Regions from separate parts of the Halomonas sp. 113 genome, predicted to be linked through region 2. Evidence: predicted binding sites of a transcription regulator. Region 2 holds the regulator's gene; the other holds the start of a gene.
What was found. Region 2 encodes sigma-54, which starts transcription at its own class of promoters, with help from an activator protein. Its sites were predicted from a motif close to TGGCACNNNNNTTGCTNT; they were not measured.
Positions count from the first base shown of each region.

Region 1 (11,074 bases), 340 kb from region 2:
GGACGTATGAAATAGGGTAATGGAAATAATCGGGGACGGGTGCGCACCTGCTGGTTCCTTTTTCGCTACAAAACGGCTTTTGATAGACTATGTGCTTTGCTTAGTTTGCCATGCCTAATTCGACGTATCTAATTCATCATACCTAGCAAGATCGGCCACGAGGTTAAAAACTTGAATGAGCGATAATGCCAATGCTTGAAGATCACCGCGGCGGTCCGCGCCATGATTCGCTGATGTCGGCCTATCATGAAAGTGATAGCGGTAGCGGTTGGATGATCAGTTATCTCGATATCATGACCTTGTTGGTGGCTCTGTTCGTGGTCATTATCGCCGCTGCAGGGCCGGTTATTCCTCAATTGAACCAGAAGGATAGTGTGAGCGAGGACGCGGGCACATCCTCGCCTACTTTGGGAGTCCCCCTGCCTGAAGCATTGGCCCAGGTAAGCCATGAGCGTGAGAGTGTCGCCCGGTGGAGCAGTGCAGGATTGAACCCCATGGCGATTAGTGCGGCACTTGGCGTGGCAGGGCTGCCCAAGCTGGCCGATCTTCCTCGACGAGTCAGCTTCGGTGTTCCACCGCTTTTGGCAGCACCATTGCCGCCTGCTGAGCCGGTTATTTCCTTACCAAAACTACTGATGCCCGCGGGCAGCGATGATTTTACATCGCCCTTAGCTGACTACATGGTGGTGTTAACCGACCACCCCCCGGCAAATGTACAAGTGGTGAGCGATGAGTCAGTAGCGGGGGCGACTGCGCTAAATCAGGCGCTTTCGGAACGCGTTGAAGAGTCTACCTATTTGCCCGACCTGGAGGGTGTTGAAGTATCGCGGGTGGCTGAGGGGATTAGCCTGCGTGTACAGGATCAACTGCTGTTTCCCTCTGCCACGGCTGAGCTAACCAACGATGGGTCGTCACTAGTGAGCAGTTTGCTCGAGACTATTCAGCGCTACGATGGCGAAGTGTGGGTGGAGGGCCATTCGGATAGCCAGACCATTAGCACCGAGGAGTTCTCATCTAACTGGGCGCTGTCGAGTGCTCGTGCCATTGCCATTGTGGAAGCGCTGGAAGCGGCGGGCGTGGATGCTGAACGCCTTCGCGCAGTCGGCTTGGCAGCAACAAAACCGCTAGAGAGCAACGCCACCGCGGAAGGGCGTGCACGTAATCGGCGGGTTGAGGTGGTGATTCATGTGGAGTAAGGGGCAGTTAATAGAGGAGTAAATAGCTGCTCAGCTATAAGGAAAATGTCATTGCGAGAAGCGCAGCGACGCGGCAATCTGATTTGTCAGTGATAGCTAACCCCGAGATTGCTTCTCTATGTTTGCAATGACGGCAACATGATCGCCACGCTTCGCTCGCGATGACATAAGAGGGGCAATGACATAGAAAAAAGCCCGCCGGGGGAGGCGGGCATTAAAGGGCTTGGCTCACTGCAGTCCACTGGCATCAGGTGAGGGGTGTACAGGATTGCCAGTGGGTACAATGTCAGTATAGCTATTTATTAAGCGTTGCCAAGTGCGGTAAAGCTTTTTTTACTTTTTATCATCTTAGTTATCGCTAATGCTTATTCTGAAAGGGGCTGTACAAAGCGCACCGATCTGCTTCATGCACTTTTGTGGTGCGTTTTAACTGCCTCTTTTTGGTGCTTGCAAGTACTCTGATTTATTTATCCCGTCAAATGCCACGTAACCCTCTGTTGAATAGACACTTCTCTGTTTTGGCTTATTAATTGCTATGCTTTACGTAGCAATTAATAGCTGGTCATAGTAGTTAATAGCTGGCCATAGCTATTTAGGCGTTCTAGACACGACGTCTTAACGAAGCGTTAAGGCCGAAGAGAGGTAGTGCTATGCCTGAACCCGCTCGTCTTTCAGCGTCAACCCCTTCGGTTGATCCGGCTCTGCAGCCGCGGCTTGTCTTGACCGATTTAGATGGCTCACTGCTCGACCATCACAGTTATGACTTCAGCCCTGCTGCTCCCTGGCTTGCCCGCTTAAAGCAAATGGGGGTGCCGGTGGTTCCGGTGACCAGTAAAACCCATGCCGAACTGATACCGCTGCGCGAAGCGCTGGGCCTCACGGCAACCCCATTTATTGCTGAAAATGGTGCGGTTATTGGTCTCCCCCCTGGCTGGTGTCATGCACGCTTAGACCGTCCAGGCAGTGGCCGTGATGGTGTTGTTATCAAACATCCTGGTGTGGATATTGGCTTTATACGTGCCCGATTAAAGGTGTGGCGTGAACGCTTGGATATTCGCTTTACCCGCATGGGAGAGATGAGCGTAGCTGAGGTGATGGAGCTTACCGAGCTCGACGCAGTTCGCGCCCGGGATGCTCGGCAGCGGGAAGGTAGCGAACCGTTGTTGTGGGAAGACTCGGCCGCGGCCCTTGAGACGTTTCGCGCCGCTTTAGAGGGGGATGGCTTACAGCTTACTCAAGGTGGACGCTTTTGGCATGTAATGGGGCGCTCCGCCGATAAGGGCAATGCCGTCGAGTGGCTGGTTAAACGCTTCACGGCATTAAGAGGGCGAATGCCTCTTTCATTGGGTTTGGGAGATGGGCCAAACGATATCACCATGCTCGAAGCAGTGGATCAAGCGGTCGTGATACGAGGTTGTCACGACTTAGCCGTAGAACCCCGCAATGCTTCGCTCTATCGCACGTATGCCACAGGGCCAACCGGCTGGGCTGAGGGAGTGGCCTACTGGTGGGGGCGAGATGACCGCCGTTTAGCGACGGCGGAAAAGGGCGATGCCGCTGTCCTTTGAGTACAGTTCTTTGAGTCCAGTACTTTGACCCCAGTTCTATGAATCCAGGGAGGTAAGTGAATGAGTGACTTTCATCAAAACGGAATTATTACCGACTTTCACAACCTTACCCGGCGCTCGGTGGAGGCGCTTGAACAAGAGCTGTGCCAGTTTGCTCGACGACGTCCAATGGGGCTGATTCTACCGTCGCTGTTTTCGGAGCTGGAAGGGCCAGCGCTGTCGGCGATCGTCGATGAGCTGGTTAAAGTCCCTTATCTCAACGAGATTGTCATTGGTCTGGATAGAGCCGATCGCGAGCAATTTTTATATGCTCGGGAGTTTTTCTCACGCCTGCCGCAACACACGCGCATCTTATGGAACGATGGCCCACGGCTGCGCGCCCTGGATGCGGAGCTGGAAGAGCACGGTTTAGGCGCTTTAGAGCCTGGGAAAGGGCGCAATGTATGGTATTGCGCAGGCTATATGCTGTCGTCAGGGCGCTCGACGGTGGTAGGGCTTCACGACTGCGATATTTTGACCTATGAGCGTGGGCTGCTTGCGCGCTTGATGTATCCGGTGGCGCACCCCAATTTCAATTACAGCTTCTGCAAAGGTTATTACCCCCGTATTGCCGAGGGTAAACTGAATGGGCGCGTCTCACGGCTGTTAGTCACACCGCTGCTGCGGGCGCTTAAAACTGTCTGTGGGCCGATGCCCTACCTTGATTACCTGGATAGCTTTCGCTACCCACTGTCAGGTGAGTTTGCGATGCGCAGCGAAGTGCTTGAGGGGATTCGTATGCCTGCGGATTGGGGGCTGGAAATTGGCGTTTTGTCGGAGTTACAACGCAACTACTCCCTGCGCCAGCTCTGCCAGGTAGATATTGCCGATGCCTACGACCACAAGCATCAGCCGGTTAGCGAAGATGATCCTGATAGCGGCTTAAACCGCATGAGCCTGGATATTTCAAAAGCGCTCTATCGCAAACTAGCCACCCAGGGGGTTACCTTTAGCAGCGAAGACTTCCGCACGCTTAAAGCTACCTACTACCGCTTTGCGCTGGATTTGATCGAAGCCTACGACCACGATGCGACGATGAACGGCCTAAGCCTTGATCGCCACAGCGAAGAGCAGGCCGTGGAGCTGTTTGCCAGTAACCTGCTCGAAGCGGGCAATCTTTTTATGGATAACCCACGTGAGCGACCCTTTATCCCCAGCTGGAACCGTGTTCAGGCCGCGGTGCCAGATCTGCTCACGCGTATGCACGAAGCGGTAGAGCTGGATAACCAAGGTAAGGTTTAGCGCCTATTCATATGTCATTGCAAGGAGCCTACTCATATGTCATTGCGAGGAGCGCAGCGACGCGGCAATCTCGATCTGCGATGGCAGGTAACCTCGAGATTGCTTCACTGCGTTCCCAATGACAACACCGAGATCGCCACGCTTCGCTCGCGATGACACCCATTTGTCATTGCAAGGAGCCTACTCATATGTCATTGCGAGGAGCGCAGCGACGCGGCAATCTCGATCTACGATGGCAGGTAACCCCGAGATTGCTTCACTGCGTTCCCAATGACAACACCGAGATCGCCACGCTTCGCTCGCGATGACACCCATTTGTCATTGCAAGGAGCCTACTCATATGTCATTGCGAGGAGCGCAGCGACGCGGCAATCTCGATCTGCGATGGCAGGTAACTCCGAGATTGCTTCACTGCGCTCGCAATGACAAGACATCAAAAATCGCTGTGCTGGAGGGCTGCACGCGGAGCCGATGACGAGGCGGGTAAATTTGCTTGTGCATGTCCCGTGCTCTGGTTAATGCGGAAGTGGGCAACCAGTTGACGCAGCTGAGCACTGAGCTGTGCGAGCGTTTGGGTGGCGTGGTTACTCTCTTGCACCAGGCCGGCATTTTGCTGGGTCATTTGATCCATCTGCGTTACCGCCTGATTGACCTGCTCAATGCCGCTGCTCTGCTCAATGGTGGCTGCAGAGATTTCCTGAACCAGTGTACTGAGCTGTTTAATGTCATCGACCATGCCATTGATCTCATCGCCGGTGTCATGCACTTGACGGCTGCCTTCCACCACTTTGCTATCCGACGCTTCGATCAGCGTTTTGATCTCTTGGGCGGCGGCAGCCGAACGGCTGGCTAGTTGGCGAACTTCATTGGCGACAACGGCAAAACCGCGCCCCTGCTCGCCGGCTCGGGCGGCTTCCACCGAGGCGTTAAGAGCCAAAATATTGGTTTGGAAGGCGATGCCGTCAATGGTGTTAACGATGCTGCTCATTTGGGTGGCGCTTTCGTTAATCGTCGCCATGGTGGAGATCACCGTGGACATTGAGTCACTGCCGCGTTGAGCGCTGTCAGCGGTGCGTGTGGCAAGTGTTCGCGCGTGATCCGCATGTTCGGCATTTTGTTTAACCGTGGCGGTAAGCTGCTCCATGCTGGAGGCCGTTTCGGCCAACGACGCTGCCTGCTCTTCGGTGCGTGTGGAAAGCTCTTCATTAACACCCACAATCTGCTCTACGCCACTGTTAACCTGGTTTGCGCCGTGGTGAATATCGCCAATGGTATTGGCCAGGGTTTCACGCATCCGGTTGATATCAAATAGTAAGCTCTGCTGATCCTTTGGCGAAAGCTGAGTGGTTTGGGTCAAATCTCCATCAGCAATATGGCGTACTACGCTAGCTGCATAGCGTGGGTCGCCCCCCAGCCTGCGAGCAACATCACGAATGACCCAGCCCATTAGCAGCGTTACAGGAAGGCCTATAATCAGCAGTACCATTACCGAGTAAATTAAACGTGTAATAAAAGCTTCGTTTATATCATCTACATAAACACCCGTGGCCAGCGACCACTGCCATTCGGGAAGATAGGCCACGTAACTGATTTTCGGTACCTGCTCATCACCAGTGATACGACGGGAGTAGTAGTCAACGTGCCCACCGCCAGCTTGAGCTGCTTCTCGAAAAGCAGCGTAAAGATCCATGCCGCTGGCATCCTGGTAAGCGCTCATGTCTTCACCGCGGGGGCGCTTGGGGTGGGAAACGATCTTTAGGTCATCATCGAAGGAGAAGATATATTCTCCACCGCCAAAACTGACGCTAGACATATTGTCGATGGCACGCTGTTGAGCTTCTTCAAGGCTGAGCTCTCCAGCAACTACCCGCTCTTGTAGCGCTTCAATTTGGCTCTGTACGCTTTCCACCACGTATTGAATACTGTCTCGGCGTTCACTCTCAATCGTCTGGCGATTCTCCCAGGCCAACCAGCCTACCAGCAGTAGCATGGCAACCCAGATAATACCCAGCGTTCCCCAGAGTTTTTGCGTCGTCGTTAAGCGAGTCATTTTTTTCCTAGCCGATGTAAGTAAGCAACGTTGTTCCCTATCGGCCTAAGGCACCAATACCTTAGCAAAATTTAAAGTAAATGCTGCCGCGGCAATTTCGCTTGCCGAGGCAGCATATTCTGAGATGTGTTTCACGTCGCTCGCAATGACACCCAGTTGATCATTGTGAAGAGCCTACTCATATGTCATTGCGAGGAGCGCAGCGACGAGGCAATCTCGATCTGCGGTGGCAGGTAACCCCGAGATTGCTTCACTACGTTCGCAATGACAGGTGAAGGATTTCAATGATATCACCTACGTCATTGCGAGGAGCGCAGCGACGCGGCAATCTCGATCTGCGGTGGCAGGTAACCCCGAGATTGCTTCACTACGTTCGCAATGGCAGGTGTGAAGGATTTCAATGATATCTCCTACGTCATTGCGAGGAGCGCAGCGACGCGGCAATCTCGATCTGCGGTGGCAGGTAACCATGAGATTGCTTCACTGCGCTCGCAATGACAAAACATCAAAAATCGCTATGCTGATGAGCGGTCTGCGGGGCGGGTGAGGAGGCGGGTAAGCTTGCCTGTGTATTCTCCGTGCTCTGGTGAATGCGGAAGTGGGCAACCAGTTGGCGCAGTTGGGCGCTGAGCTGGGCCAGGGCTTGAGTCGCGTGAGTGCTTTCTTGCACCAAGCTGGCATTTTGCTGGGTCATTTGATCCATTTGCGTTACCGCTTGGTTGACCTGCTCAATGCCGCCGCTCTGTTCAATGGTAGCCGCAGAAATTTCCTGAACCAGCGTACTGAGCTGTTTGATATCATCGACCATGCTGTTAATCACATCACCGGTGTCGCGTACTTGGCGGCTACCTTCAACTACTTTGCTGTCCGACGCTTCGATCAGCGTTTTAATCTCCTGTGCCGCAGCAGCTGAGCGGCTGGCAAGTTGACGAACCTCATTGGCGACAACCGCAAAGCCGCGCCCTTGATCACCTGCTCGGGCGGCTTCAACTGACGCGTTCAGTGCCAAAATATTGGTTTGGAAAGCGATACCGTCAATGGTGTTAACGATGCTGCTCATCTGTGTGGCGCTTTCGTTAATCGTCGCCATAGTGGTCGTGACGGACGACATCGAGTCACTGCCGCGCTGAGCGCTATCGGCCGCTCTGGTGGCAAGCTTACGCGCATGGTCAGCGTGTTCAGCATTTTGCTTAACAGTCGCGGTGAGCTGTTCCATACTGGAAGCGGTTTCAGCTAGTGATGCTGCCTGCTCTTCGGTGCGGGTCGAAAGCTCTTCGTTTACGCCCACGATCTGCTCTACGCCACTGTTGACCTGGCTTGCGCCGTGGTGGATGTCACCAATCGTCTCGGCAAGAGCTTCACGCATCCGGTTGATATTAAAAAGTAAGCTCTGTTGATCCTTCGGCGAAAGCCGTGTGACCTGGGTCAGGTCGCCGTCGGCAATATGACGTACTACGTTGGCTGCATAGCGTGGGTCTCCACCTAAACGACGAGAAACATCACGAATAACCCATCCCATCAGCAGCGTTACCGGCAGGCCAATGATCAGTAGTATCACGATCGAGCGAATCAAACCGGCAATAAAGGCGGCATTAATATCATCGACATAAACGCCGGTCGCCAGTGACCAGTCCCATTCGGGAAGGTGTGCTACATAACTGGTTTTCGGCAGCTGCTCGTCGCCACCCGCGCGGGTAGAATAGTAATTGACGTGACCACCACCTGCTTGCGCGACACGCAGCAACTCGGGGTACAGCGCCATCCCGCTGGCGTCTTCATAATTGGTCATGTCAGTGCCGGGTGTACGGCTAGGATGCGAGATAATCAGTAAGTCATCGTTGAATGAAAAGATATACTCGCCCGCCCCAAAGCTAACGCTAGACATATTATCGATCGCACGCTGCTGCGCTTCTTCCAGGCTAAGTTCACCGGAGGCTACCCGTTCTTGCAGGGCTTCAATTTGGTTTTGCACGCTTTCCACTACGTATTGAATGCTATCGCGGCGTTCGCTCTCAATCGTCTGGCGGTTCTCCCAGGCAAGCCAGCCAACCAATAGCAGCATTGCAACCCAGATAATACCCAGCGTTCCCCAGAGTTTTTGTGTCGTTGTTAAGTGAGTCATGTTCTTCCTAATTTTTGTAATTGAGTAACTCCTTCATTATCGGCCTAAATGGAGCAGACCTTAGCAAAAATAGTCTTGAACACTCTTTTGGGATATATAGCACCCTTATATTCTAAAATAATCTAAATATAGAACTTAAAATGCACTATGCTGTCTTTATAGCATGAGATTGAGATCACCACCCCTATGGGAGGCAACGATGCAACGCCCAATCGTTACGCACTTTTTTGATGAGCCTACGAACACCTTTAGCTATGTCGTCCAAGACCCTGATAGCCGTGCCTGCGCAATTATAGATTCGGTACTCGATTTTGATTATGCCGCTGGGCGAACCGACGTGCGATCTGCTAACACCATCATCGCTTTTATTCGCGAACACGATCTCGATGTAGTCTGGATTTTGGAGACCCATGTACATGCAGACCACCTCTCGGCAGCGCCATACCTACATGAACAGTTAGGGGGTAAAACCGGCATTGGTGCCAACATAGTGAAGGTGCAGGAGATATTCGGTAAGGCATTCAATGCGGGCAGTGAGTTTGTTCGGGATGGCAGCCAGTTTGATGCGCTGTTTGAAGAAGGGGATACGTTCGCCGTTGGCCAATTACAGGGCCAGGTGCTGCATACCCCAGGACATACGCCCGCTTGTTTAACCTACGTAATAGGCGATGCCGCCTTTGTAGGCGATACGCTATTTATGCCGGATTATGGCACCGCGCGGTGCGACTTTCCCGGTGGAGATGCGCGCACTCTTTATCACTCTATCCAAAAAGTATTGGCGCTTCCCGAGCAGACGCGGCTGTTCTTATGCCACGACTATAAAGCTCCCGGTCGCGATACCTTTGAGCATGAAACCAGCGTTGCGGAACAGCGCAGTGAGAACGTCCATGTTCATGAAGGTATCAGCGAAGACGAGTTCGTGAAGATGCGCACTGAGCGCGACGCCACCTTAGGCATGCCACGGCTCATTATTCCTTCGGTGCAGGTCAATATGCGTGCGGGGGAACTGCCTCCTGCGGAAGAGAATGGCACTGTCTATCTCAAAGTGCCGCTTAATTTTTTCTAACGGTTTAAGTGCGAGCTGAGGAGTTATCAGTGGATTGGACAGCAGGCTTACAAGGGCTGGTTGGGGGTGTGTTGATCGGGCTTTCCGCTACCTGGTTGATGGCAACGCTGGGGCGTATCGCAGGTATCAGTGGCATCGTGGGCAATTTGATAACCCAGCGCCCCAAGGGCGATAGCGCTTGGCGAGTGGCTTTTCTGTTAGGGCTGATTAGCGGCCCGCTTCTGCTTATGGCGCTAGGTGGTGGTTTAGGCAACGTTGCCGAAAGCCCTGGTGAGGTGATTGGCGCGCCGGTGGGAGGCGTAGGGTTAATGCTGGTGGCTGGGCTGTTAGTGGGCGTAGGCACAGGGCTGGGCAGTGGCTGTACCAGCGGCCATGGCGTGTGCGGGCTGGCGCGTTTGGCACCACGCTCCATGGCGGCCACTGGTATGTTTTTGCTAACGGCGCTAGTGACCGTTTATATCTCGCGCCACATGCTAGGCCTAGGTGGTGGAGTATGAGTCAGTCAAACAAGAGTCATTGGATGAAAACAGCGGCAGGCTATGCGGCGGGGCTACTTTTCGGTATCGGCTTAGCTGTTTCAGGCATGACCGACCCCGCGCGAGTTGTGGGGTTTCTAGACGTAGCGGGCGCCTGGGATCCAACGCTGATGTTCGTATTGGGCGGGGCTGTCGTCACCACCTTTATCGGCTATCGGCTGGTATTCAAGCGTACTGCACCACTATTGGGTGGCGTCTTTCAGTTACCGGCCAAACGGGAGTTAGACGCAAAGTTGTTAGGGGGCGCGGCTCTGTTTGGCATTGGCTGGGGACTTTCCGGCTACTGCCCAGGGCCAGCGATAGCCTCCATCGGCGGTCTTTCCTTACCGCTATTGGCCATGCTGGTGACCATGGTGTTGGGTTGGTTTTTTGCGAGGCGTTTTGCTGCTAAGCGTCTCGCCTAGCCATTCGTCCTTATTCGGCGATTGCCATGCCCGCGCCCTTGCCATCAAAGCAAGGGCGTTTTTATTTGTCTTAACGCTGGGTTAATGCCCGTCCGCCATGCTGAGGGGTAATAAATAGGAAACCGCTATGCACGTCTTGTTGATTGAAGATGACCCGCTGGTTGCTTCGGGTATTCGCGCTGGATTAATGACCTTCGACTTTGTGGTCGATCACGTCTCCACGGGGACCGCTGCCCGTCAGGCGATGCGAACGGTGGCCAGTGATGTGGTCATTCTTGATCGCGGATTGCCCGATGGCGATGGTCTTCAATTGCTGGCCGAGTGGCGCGAGCAGGGCAACGACGTTCCCGTGCTGATGTTAACCGCAAGGGATGCGGTGCGTGACCGAGTGGATGGACTACAGGGCGGCGCCGACGACTATCTGGTGAAACCTTTCGATTTAGATGAGTTGGTAGCGCGTTTGCACGCCTTGTTACGCCGAGTAGCAGGGCGCAGCAGCGGCCTGATTGCCCACGGCGCACTCTGCTTAGATCCAACGGCTAGGGAGGCCTACGTCGATGAACAGCTGATTATGCTGTCTCGCCGGGAGCTGGTGCTGCTTGAAACCTTCCTGCAATCGCCACGCAGCGTCCTGTCAGCCGACCAGCTTAAAGATAGCCTTTACGGTATGAACGACGATGTTGAGAGCAATGCGCTGAATGTGCATATCCACCACCTGCGCCGCAAGTTGGGGAGCGGCGTGATTGAAACAGTGCGCGGGCTTGGCTATCGGTTGGGCAAACCCGAGGCGGTACATGCGGCCGGTACGCCCTATAAGGGGCAGCTATGAGTTTACGTGCGCGCTTGCTGCT
Region 1 is NZ_LR881453.1:1,637,230-1,648,303, forward strand. Features, by position in the region: gene YERSI8AC_RS07800 (OmpA family protein) at 186-1,196, shown strand; gene YERSI8AC_RS07805 (HAD-IIB family hydrolase) at 1,847-2,764, shown strand; gene YERSI8AC_RS07810 (hypothetical protein) at 2,825-4,045, shown strand; gene YERSI8AC_RS07815 (methyl-accepting chemotaxis protein) at 4,479-6,095, opposite strand; gene htc2 (methyl-accepting chemotaxis protein Htc2) at 6,601-8,217, opposite strand; gene YERSI8AC_RS07825 (MBL fold metallo-hydrolase) at 8,417-9,283, shown strand; gene YERSI8AC_RS07830 (YeeE/YedE family protein) at 9,313-9,780, shown strand; gene YERSI8AC_RS07835 (DUF6691 family protein) at 9,804-10,223, shown strand; gene YERSI8AC_RS07840 (response regulator) at 10,351-11,052, shown strand; gene YERSI8AC_RS07845 (ATP-binding protein) at 11,049-11,074, shown strand, end outside.
Region 1: a site for sigma-54 is predicted at 1,716-1,733, ahead of YERSI8AC_RS07805 (HAD-IIB family hydrolase). Genes of this name have one in related genera too.

Region 2 (11,074 bases):
GGGCCGGAAGCGATGCAGCGTGTTTCCATGATTGGCCATGATATGGCGCTGGATACCGGCATTGGCGTGTGTGGTAAAGAAGGGCAGGGCGTGCCGGTGGGTGTGGGCCAGCCCACCCTGAAATTGGATGAGCTGACCGTCGGCGGCACGCAGTCTTGATAGGCGGTCTTGAAAAACCGTCTTAAAGAGGCTGTTTTTAAAGTGCGAGGGTTTCGCGCAGGTGTTTGAAGAGCTTGCGCGAGCTGGTCGGCGGTTTGCCCTGTTCGCGTTCCCGCTGGGCGTTGCGAATCAATTGACGCAGTGTCTGGCGATCGGCGTCGGGGTGCTCCGCCATAAACAGGTCAACTGCCGCATCGCCCTCGTCAATTAAGCGTTCCCGCCATTTTTCCAGTCGGTGGAACGCGTGGTCGCGCTGCTTTTGCTCCTGGTCGATGGAGTCGAACACGGCTTGAATGGCGGTAAGATCCTCTTTACGGATCAGCTTACCGACATACTGCATATGGCGGCGGCGACCTTCATGGGAGCGAATACGCGAGGTTTCCTCGATAGCGCGTAGCATATCGTCAGAGAGGGGGAAACGGGCGCGTTCCGCCGGTCGCATGGCGATTAAGGTTTCCCCAAGTGCCTGTAAGGCATGCATTTCGCGTTTGAGTTGCGACTTGCTAGGGCGTTCTTCCTGTTCTTCTACTTCAACGGGATCGGGACGTTGCTTACGCATAGTGTGACTCACAGACAAGATTCGTGGCGGCATTATACCAGCTGCGAGTACAACATTGATTCGCCGATGACACTCTCTTGCAAGACTTTGGTTGAGAGGCATTCGGTTGAAATAGGAGGCCATATGGCACAGGCATTTGATGCATCCGCGCAGCAGTCGCTATTGACCGCGCGCGCCGAAGAGGCGTTAGCGCTGGCGAAGCGCTTGGGCGCGGATGCTGCCGAAGTAGGCGCAAGCGTCGATCAGGGTATAGGCGTTAGCGTACGCCTGGGCGAAGTTGAAACGGTTGAGTTATCCCGTGACCAAGGCATTGCCGTCACGCTATACGTGGGTCAACGTAAAGGCAGCGCTTCATCCACTGATGCCAGCAGTGCCTCGATCCAGGCAGCCGTAGAGAAAGCGCTGGCGATTGCCCGCTATACCGGCGAAGACCCGGCCGCAGGGTTGGCCGATGCCTCCCTTATGGCTACTGAGTTGCCCGATCTAAAAGTGCACTACCCCTGGGCGCTCACAACGGATGAGGCGATTGAGTTAGCGCTTGCCTGCGAGCAGGCGGGGCGAGACGTTGACGGCATCTCACAGTCAGATGGCGCGTCTCTCTCCAGTGGCGAAGGGGTGCGCGTTTACGCCAATAGCCACGGCTTTTTAGGTACCCAAAAGGGCAGTAGTCACTCTCTTTCTTGCATGCTGATTGCCCAAGACGCGAGCGGTATGCAGCGTGATTATGACTACACCTCTGCCCGTGACCCCAAGGCGCTACGTGACCCCGCTGAGGTGGGGCGCGAAGCCGCGATGCGTACGCTGCGCAGGCTAGGTGCTAAACGGCCGCCAACGGGCACCTTTCCGGTGCTGTTTGACCCATCGTTGGCCAGTGGCTTGATTGGCCACCTGCTCGGTGGGTTAGCCGGTGGTGCGCTTTACCGGCAGGCCTCGTTTTTGTGCGACCGGCTCGGTACACCATTGTTTCCCGACTGGTTTAGTCTTGAAGAGCGGCCAATGGAGATTGGCGCTACGGCAAGCTCACCGTTTGATGGCGAGGGCGTGCAAACGCGCAATAATCGCTTTATCGATCAGGGACGCATTGCCAGCTATATGCTCTCTTCTTACAGCGCTCGTCGTCTCGATATGCAAACCACGGGCAATGCCGGTGGGGCACGTAACGTGCGTTTAGCAACGCCACTGCAATCACGCGAAAGCTTGTTGCAAGAGATGGGGCGGGGTATTTGGGTGACTGAGTTGATGGGCCAAGGTGTCAACGGTGTGACCGGTGACTATTCCCGCGGTGCAGCAGGTTTTTGGGTCGAAAATGGAAAGGTGCAGTACCCGGTCGAAGAGTTCACCATTGCCGGAAACCTGGAGCGGATGTTTGCTGGCTTAGTAGGTATTGGCGATGACACTGATACCCGTGGCAGTGTTCACACGGGTAGCTGGTTGATTGATGCCATGACCGTGGCGGGGGACTAACAAGCCAAGCGGCGGCTTACTGATCCTCCTCAAAGCGGGCGTCGAACAGCGCTTGAATCGCTTCAAGCGCCTGTTCGGCGTCATCGCCTTCGGCGGTGATTCTAAGCTCGGTGCCACAAGGTGCGGCAAGCATCAGCAGTGACATGATATTGGCGGCGTCGGCGGCCTGTTGCTGTTTGTAAACGCGTATTTTTGCCGTGAACTGTTGGCCGCATTTGACCAGTTTTGTCGCCGCGCGAGCGTGTAGCCCGCGTTGATTGGTAAGTGTAAGTATGCGTTCTGGCACCCTGGTTCCTTTTCGCCGAGTGGTGTCATTAATGGATAGACGCGCTTAAGAGGTCTCTGGCCGCTCGTTAGGTGTGGAAGCGCTGACGAGGGGAGCGGCCAACTGTTCGCTTATGGTGTAGTGCAGACCCAGTTCGCGGTGGCGAAGTTGAACTTCGCCCATGCTAGGAGTCAATTTTTCCGCTAACTTCTCGGCCATATAGACCGAGCGGTGCTGGCCACCAGTACAGCCAATCGCGATAGTCATGTAGCTACGTTGGCTATTCTGGTAAGCGGGTAGCCAACGCTCTAGCCAGGCCAAGATGTCGTCGCTCATGGCATCAACAATCGGATAGCTGTTCAAAAAAGCCACGATTTCCGCGTCGCGGCCAGTGAACTGGCGCAGCGTTGGATCCCAGTACGGATTTGGCAGGCAGCGCACATCGAAGACCAGGTCGGCGTCTAACGGTACGCCGCGTTTATACCCAAACGATTCCAGCGTTAGCGTCAGCTTGTCGCGCCGCTGATGGGCTACTTGGTCGGTAATGCGACGGCGTAAATCGTGCACCGATAATCGTGATGTATCGATCAATAGATCGGCCAGATCGCGAATATCCTCTAGCGTCGTCTCTTCTTTATTGATCGCCTCTTCCAGCGTCATTTCGCTATCGCGGGTCAGCGGATGACGGCGACGCGTTGCTGAGTAACGCTCAAGCAGTATGCGCGCATCGGTGGTCAGGTAAATAACTTGAAAGACGATTTTACGCTGGCGCAACTCGTCTAATAAAGAGGGCAGGCGCTCCAGAGCTCCCGGCAAATTGCGGGCATCAATACTCACCGCTAAATGTGCTCGGTCGCCCTGGTCACGCAGTTCATCCACCAACGACCCCAGCAACATAGCTGGGAGGTTATCAATCGCGTAGTAGCCAAGATCTTCCAGCGCTTGCAAGGCGATAGATTTACCTGACCCGGAGCGGCCGCTAATGATCACCAGTTGCATAGAGTCTCTCTTTGCTTTGATCAAGCTGCGTTGAGGGTGGTGAGCGGATAACCTGCTGTGATCTGCCCTGAACAGGGTTTCAGACCCTTAGGCCGCTGATTGCTCGCGAATTTTGGCGGTAATCAGCTCAAGCAGTTCGCGCTGGCTGGCTGCTTTACGCAGTTGCTGGCGCGTGTCCGCATCATTCATGATGGTCGCTACCTGACCCAGTAGTGAGAGATGCGTGTCATCTGCCTCTTCGGGTACCAACAGGACAAACACCAGATCTACCGGGTCGCCGTCGATAGCGTCAAAATCGATCGCTTCAGCCAGTTTCAAAAATCCAGCGATAGGGGCGTTGCAGTGGGGGCTACGCGCATGAGGAATAGCCACGCCGTTACCAATACCCGTACTACCTAAGCGCTCGCGGCCGATTAAACGGCTAAACACTTCTTGGCTGTCCAGGCTGGGGATATTTTGGGCGATAAAGGTGCTGTAAAACTCCAGCACCCTTTTTTTGCTGCCCCCGGGGACGTCGAACAGAACGCGTTCCGGGGGGAGTATGGTTTCCAACGTCATTGAATTAACGCACACCGGCGCCTTGGGCGCGAGCTTGTGCTTTTTCCTTGTGTTTAACGAGTTGACGGTCGATTTTGTCCGCTAGTGCGTCGATAGCGGCGTACATATCACTGTCTAGGGCTTCCGCATGTAAGTCAGCACCTGCGGCGTGCAGCGTACAGGCGGCCTGCTGGCGCTCTTTCTCCACTGATAAGGTGACTTGCACCGTAGTTATATTGTCGTAATGGCGCTCTACACGCTCAAGCTTCTCGTTGACATAGTCACGCAAGGCGTCAGTCAGTTCTACGTGATGACCAGTGATATTTACTTGCATTGACGTGCTCCTTATCCATCGGACTGTACTTCGATTGTAACCCTTTTTGCCGCGTTGCAAAGCCCTTGTCGAGAGTTTCCCTGAAACGTTAACGAAGTTAGCGCAAACGACGCCGTTCACTGGAAGAGGGAATGCCCATGGCTTCACGGTATTTCGCCACCGTACGACGCGCCACTTGAATCCCTCCTTCGCCTAATAGCGTCACTAAGCGGCTGTCTGAAAGCGGCTTGCCGGGCGGCTCCTCTTGAATCAGTTTCTTGAGTCGTGCACGGATGGCGGTGCTGGAGTGGCTGTCGCCATCTTGACCGCTCACCTGGCTTGAGAAAAAGTATTTGAGTTCAAACACACCACGGGGTGTATGGATATATTTTTGCGTCGTTACCCGTGAAATAGTCGACTCGTGCATCTCCACGGCTTCGGCAATGTCGGCCAGTATCAGTGGTTTCATGGCTTCTTCGCCGTGCTCTAAAAAGCCAATCTGGCGGGTAATGATTTCGCGACCAACACGCAGCAGCGTATCGTTTCGGCTAGAGAGGCTCTTGATCAACCAGCGCGCTTCCTGCAAGTGCTCTTTGAGAAACTGGTTGTCATCGCTTTTATCCGCACGCTTAATCAAGCTGGCGTAGTCGGGCTGAATGCGCAGCCGTGGCAGGGCCTCGGGGTTGAGCTCTAAATGCCAGCCTTCATTATCGTGGCGGACGACTAGATCGGGGGTGACATAGCTGTCATCGGTGTCGCCGTAGGCGCTGCCTGGGCGTGGGTCTAGGCTGCGAATAAGCAGGATGACATCGGACAGCTGTTCGTCGTCGAGCCCTAGACGGCGTTTCAGCAGACGCATATCGTCTTTGCCAAGCGCTTCGAGAAACTGCCGCACCAAGCGGCGGGCGGGAACCAGCAGTGGCGTATTATCGGGGAGAGCGGCGAGCTGCAGCATCAAGCATTCACGCAAGTCACGGGCAAATATGCCGGTCGGCTCAAACTGCTGGAGCTTGAGTAGAATGGTTTCCACTTCGCGTTGGCTTAGCCCGTCAATGCCCTGGGCACGAAGCCCTTCACGGATGTCGTTGAGCGGCTGGGTCAGGTAGCCGTTGGCGTCTAGCGCGTCGATTAAACTTTCCGCGACAAGCTGCTCGCGAGCGCTAAAATCGGTCATGGCGAGTTGCCACAGCAGGTGGCCATGAAGGCTCTGCCCGGCTGCCTGGCGCTCAAAGTCGGGGCCTTCGCTGCTGCTGCCCCCCTGGCTTCCCATATCTTGATAGGTATCTGACCAGTCGCTATCTACCGAGAGCTCAGTAGGGATGCTCTCTGACCACTCTTCTTCCTTAGGCTCGCTGACAGCCTGTTCACTAAATTCATCTTCCTGCTCCAGCATGGGATTGGCATCGAGGGCCTGCTGAATTTCTTGACGAAGATCCAGCGTAGAGAGTTGCAGCAGCGCAATGGCCTGCTGCAACTGGGGCGTCATGGTCAGCTGTGTGCCGATACGCAGTTGGAGAGAAGCTTTCATGACCATCTGAGAACCACTCGTTAATCAGAATGCTCCACCCTAGTGCGAGTGAGTGCTTGGCGCAAGTGCAATAAGCATGCCATTGGTCGTAAAGTTGTTTTAAAGCGCTATTTAGGGGCGATTAAGGCAAAAACATTACAGGCGAAAATCGGCGCCCAAATACACATCCCTTACTTTTTGGTTGGTGAGAATCGAGGCGGGCGAGCCACTGGCGATGATTTGCCCATCGCCGACGATATAGGCGATATCGCAAATGTCTAGTGTTTCACGCACGTTGTGATCGGTGATCAGCACGCCGATATGGCGCTGTTTCAGTGCACGAATGATGGTTTTAATCTCACCTACCGAGATGGGGTCAACGCCCGCAAAAGGCTCATCGAGCAGTATAAAAGCGGGCTCTGTGGCTAGCGAGCGGGCTATTTCTACACGCCTGCGCTCGCCGCCCGAAAGGCTCATGCCCAGGTTGTCGCGAATATGGGTGATATGGAAGTCTTCGAGTAGCGCTTCCAGGCGCTGTTCGCGATCGCTGCGGTTAAGCTCTTTGCGGGTCTCGAGTATCGCCATAATATTCTCGGCAACCGAGAGTTTGCGGAAAATAGACGCCTCTTGAGGTAGATAGCCAATCCCCGCAGCTGCGCGCTCGTGCATGGGGGCGCGCGTTAAATCCACATCGTCGATACCCACCTTGCCAGCGTCGGATTTGACCAGCCCAACAATCATATAAAATGAGGTGGTTTTGCCCGCGCCGTTGGGGCCCAAAAGGCCAACGACACTGCCTTGGGATATCTCTAGATTGATGTCTTTGACCACTCGGCGGCGTTTGTAGCTTTTAGCCAGGTGGTGGGCATAAAGGGTTTTGATCGGCGCAGTGTCAGCAGTGGCCACAGCTAGGCTCCCTATTGTTCAGGCTGAAGGGTCATGCGTATGCGCTGGGGCTCGCTGCCATCAACGTCAGAGCGCGCTTGAATCACTTCTCGGTCAATAAAATACTCAAGGCGACCGCCACTAAAGGTGTCCTCTTGCTGGGTCAGTTCGGCTTGGTCGATCAGCTCTACGCGACGCTCGGCGACGTGATAAATAATCCGCCGCGCCCAGCCTTCCGTGGGGCCTTCTTGCCCTTCGCCTTGATGGCGCAAGTAGGCGCGCTCACCGGTAGCGGTGGCTGTCGAGAGTTCGCCCGCGTCGTTGCGTTCGATCTCTACCCGCTCGCCGCGCAGCTGCATTTCGCCTTGGCGAATGTCCACATCCCCAGTATAAACAGCTGTGCCTGCCCGCTGATCAAGATCTAAACGGTCGGCTTCCACTTCCACTGGGGCTTGTTGGGAAGATGAGTTGGTTTGGGCTAACACTGATAAAGGTATCGCTAAACCGAACAGTGCAGTGTAGAGCAGGGCTGGGGAAATCATGGCTTTCATGGCGGTTCCTATTAGCGTTGTGTGGCCGGGGGGTGCGTGCCGCGCACATTATCCGTTAAGCGAACCTGGCTGGTGTTAAGCCAAACGTCCATATGTGAAGCGCTCATTTGCTGTGGCGGTTGCTGCATCAATACCGGTGTGTCACTCCATGCATGCTGCTCGAGGCCATCATAGTGCAGTAGCTCGGTATCTAGCTGCCAGCCTTCATCTGGTGCAAACAGCCGAGCCGAACCTGACAGCAGCAGGGCTTGGGTAGCGGTGTTGAGCGTGCCTACAGCGGCGCTGGCCAGCCACTGACGGTTTTCGCTGTCATACAGTACTGCCTCGGGCTCTTCCGTCCAGGTTTCGCTGCGCTGCGGGGTATGGATAAGGCGCGGTGTTTTTAGCGACTGCATGACACTGCCGTTATCCCCGAATAGGGTAATCTCGGCATTTTCCAGCACGTGGCCAGGTTCCTGAGCCTGTGCTTCGGGATCGATGCTGGTGTCTTGAGGCCCGCGGGGGTCAAGCCATACCAGCAGAATCCCCAGCGCGATGACTAGCCCGGCTAACCAGAGGCGTACTTTAAAGCGTTTAAACATTTACGTGCGGCCGTGCAGATAGGTGTCGAGCACCGCGCCCCAGTGTCCTTGAGATTCAAGCAGCGTATCGCAGATCTCACGTACGGCACCGTGGCCACCCAGGCGTTCGGTAGTCCAGTCGGCGTGGGTATGCATATAGTCCGGCGCGTTTGGCACGGTAATGCCGACGCCGCAACGTTTGATAGCCGCTAGGTCGGGTAGGTCGTCGCCACAATAAGCCACCTGCTCTAGTTCAATATCGAGGCGCTGGCAGAGCCCGCGCAGTGTGGCCAGCTTGTCTTCACAGCCTTGGTGAACATGGTCAATGCCGAGTGCCGCCGCGCGTTGGCTAACCATGGGGGAGTCGCGCCCGGTAATCAACGCGACATGTACGCCCACGCGTTTGAGAAGCTTTAGCCCGTGGCCATCCTGGGTGTGGAATGCTTTGATTTCGATACCATCGGCCTGAAAGTAGAGGCGCCCATCGGTAAGGACGCCGTCAACATCCAGTGCTAGCAGGCGTACACGGCGGAGTCGGTCGAGTAGCGAGGCAGGTAGGGTCATAGAACCTCCATATCAATCAGTTCGTAAAGCAGGTCGTGTTGGCGCCGCTGGGTTAAATAACGCCGCTGGCGAGCAGGTCGTGCATATGTAGAGCCCCAATTGGGCGCTGTTGTTCATCAACCACCGCTAGCGCGGTAATACGGCTTTCTTCCATGATACGTACCGCTTCGGCCGCCAGGATATCGGGGCCTATGCGCTTGCCCGGCCGGGTCATGACATCATCAACGCGCACGTCGCGCAGATTATGGAATTGATCCAGCGTGCGGCGTAGATCGCCATCGGTGTAGACCCCCGCTAATCGTCCTTCGCTATCCACTACGCAGGTAAAGCCAAGCCCTTGCCGGGTAATTTCGAGTAATGCGTCGCGCAGCGGGCTGCCCAATGCGACTTGGGGCAGGCGTGCGCCGTCGTGCATGAGGTCTCTAACGCGTAGCAGTAAGCGCTTGCCCAAACTGCCGCCGGGGTGGGAGAGGGCAAAATCTTCAGCGGTAAAGCCGCGTGCTTCCAGTAACGCAACCGCCAGTGCATCACCCAGGGCGAGGGCAGCGGTGGTGGAACTGGTGGGGGCTAGATCGAGCGGGCAAGCCTCACGCTCGACGCCACTGTTTAGGTGCGCATCAGCGTGCTTGGCAAGCGTGGAGTGGGGCCGCCCCGTCATGCTGACCAGCGGTGTGCCCAGGCGTTTAAGCAGTGGTAGCAGAGCAGTGACTTCGGCAGTTTCGCCCGAGTTAGAGAGCGCCAACACTACATCTGCGCGGGTAATCATGCCTAGATCGCCATGGCTGGCTTCGCCGGGGTGAACGAAAAAAGCCGGCGTGCCGGTACTGGCAAGTGTCGCCGCTAGCTTGCCAGCAATATGCCCCGACTTGCCCATACCGGTCACCACGACACGACCTTGGCAGGCGAGAATTAGCTCACAGGCGCGATCAAAGCTTTCGTCTAGCTTAGCCTGAAGGCCTCCAATCGCTGCCTGCTCGATTTGTAGCGTACGCAGTGCGCTTTCACGTAGTAGGCTGGAGGGGGCGATAGGCTGGCGCATAGCGTTTTCTCTTAACAAATGAAAATATACAAGTAGTAACCGGTAAGAATAACATCTCGACACCTCTAATAGGCAGTAATTGAGGCGACTCCCTGGGGGCATACCCGCATCACCAGTGTCGAGAGCAGGTTTAGGCGAGGGTAAGCAAGCCTTTGCAACTTTGATAACCCTGAACAATAGGAAAGCCCATTCGTGCAGTAATGCCTTGTAGCGTTATAGTACAATGTTCGATAATGTTTTAGAAACGCTGTTTTCTAATTGCGATAGCCGCAAGTAGGGTATGCTATACAGCTTTAGTCGCGCCTCGTTAAGAGTCAACTGATCCATGACAGATGCACCCTTTATAGAAATTGAAGAGCTTTACTTTTCGCGTGGTGATCACGAAATTTTCCGTGGCGTGAATATGACCATACCGCGGGGTAAAGTAACCGCGATCATGGGACCAAGTGGTACCGGTAAAACCACGCTACTGAAGCTGATCGGCGGCCAGCTAACCCCGGAGAGTGGTCGAATACTCATTGATGGGCGTGATGTTCATAAACTGTCCCGGAAGGCACTATTCACGCTACGCAAGCGGATGGGAATGCTGTTTCAGAGTGGTGCGCTGTTTTCTGATTTGGATGTGTTTGAAAACGTTGCCTTTCCGCTGCGGGTGCATACGGATTTGCCCGATACCATGGTGCGTGACCTGGTGTTGCTCAAGCTACAGGCGGTCGGCCTGCGCGGAGCGCGACACTTAACGCCTGCGGAGCTGTCCGGAGGGATGGCGCGCCGGGTCGCATTGGCTCGTGCGGTGGCGCTGGATCCAGAACTGATTCTGTATGATGAGCCGTTTGTTGGTCAGGATCCCATCTCTATGGGCGTGTTGGTGCAGCTAATCAAGCGCCTTAATCAAGCGCTGCAGCTAACCTCGGTGGTGGTCTCCCATGATATCAAGGAGACCTTGAGCATTGCGGACTATCTCTATCTGATCGCCGATGGCCAGGTGGTAGCCCATGGCACGCCGCAAACCTTGGACACAAATCAAGATCCCCGGGTTAGCCAGTTTATTCATGGCGAACCTGATGGCCCGGTACCATTTCACTACCCCGCTGAGGCGTTTTATCGCGATATTCTGGGCGAGGCTCCGGTTAAATAGAACTGCTGGGGTGGGTGACACAAGGCGCTTAAATGCACCAATGCAGGGTAAATAAAGGGCAGAGTTAATGCAGTCAAAGTTCTCTAATAGCGCCGCGCGTGTTACACGGCTGGGGCGCCGAGGGTGCGACTTAATGGAAGCATTGGGTCGCGCGGGCGTGTTTCTATTCCAGTCGGTGGTCGGCGTGCCTTCCCGGGAAGGCTGGCGATTATGGTTGCACCAGATGCACTTTGTTGGCGTGCTTTCGTTAGCCATTGTATTGGTGTCGGGGCTGTTTATCGGCATGGTGCTGGCACTGCAGGGCTATACCATTTTGGTCGATTTCGGGGCTGAGCAGGCGCTGGGACAAATGGTGGCACTGTCGCTATTGAGGGAGTTAGCCCCAGTGGTGGCAGCACTACTGTTTGCTGGCCGGGCGGGATCTGCGCTCACCGCCGAGATCGGTTTAATGAAAGCGACAGAGCAGCTCACCAGCATGGAGATGATCGGTGTTGACCCACTGCGCCGCGTGGTGGCGCCACGCCTATGGGCAGG
Region 2 is NZ_LR881453.1:1,979,935-1,991,008, forward strand. Features, by position in the region: gene tldD (metalloprotease TldD) at 1-159, shown strand, start outside; gene yjgA (ribosome biogenesis factor YjgA) at 197-718, opposite strand; gene pmbA (metalloprotease PmbA) at 842-2,182, shown strand; gene YERSI8AC_RS09250 (HPr family phosphocarrier protein) at 2,199-2,468, opposite strand; gene rapZ (RNase adapter RapZ) at 2,514-3,446, opposite strand; gene YERSI8AC_RS09260 (PTS sugar transporter subunit IIA) at 3,534-4,004, opposite strand; gene hpf (ribosome hibernation-promoting factor, HPF/YfiA family) at 4,009-4,317, opposite strand; gene YERSI8AC_RS09270 (RNA polymerase factor sigma-54) at 4,415-5,830, opposite strand; gene lptB (LPS export ABC transporter ATP-binding protein) at 5,960-6,709, opposite strand; gene lptA (lipopolysaccharide transport periplasmic protein LptA) at 6,721-7,239, opposite strand; gene lptC (LPS export ABC transporter periplasmic protein LptC) at 7,251-7,820, opposite strand; gene YERSI8AC_RS09290 (KdsC family phosphatase) at 7,821-8,363, opposite strand; gene YERSI8AC_RS09295 (KpsF/GutQ family sugar-phosphate isomerase) at 8,416-9,402, opposite strand; gene YERSI8AC_RS09300 (ATP-binding cassette domain-containing protein) at 9,728-10,540, shown strand; gene mlaE (lipid asymmetry maintenance ABC transporter permease subunit MlaE) at 10,608-11,074, shown strand, end outside.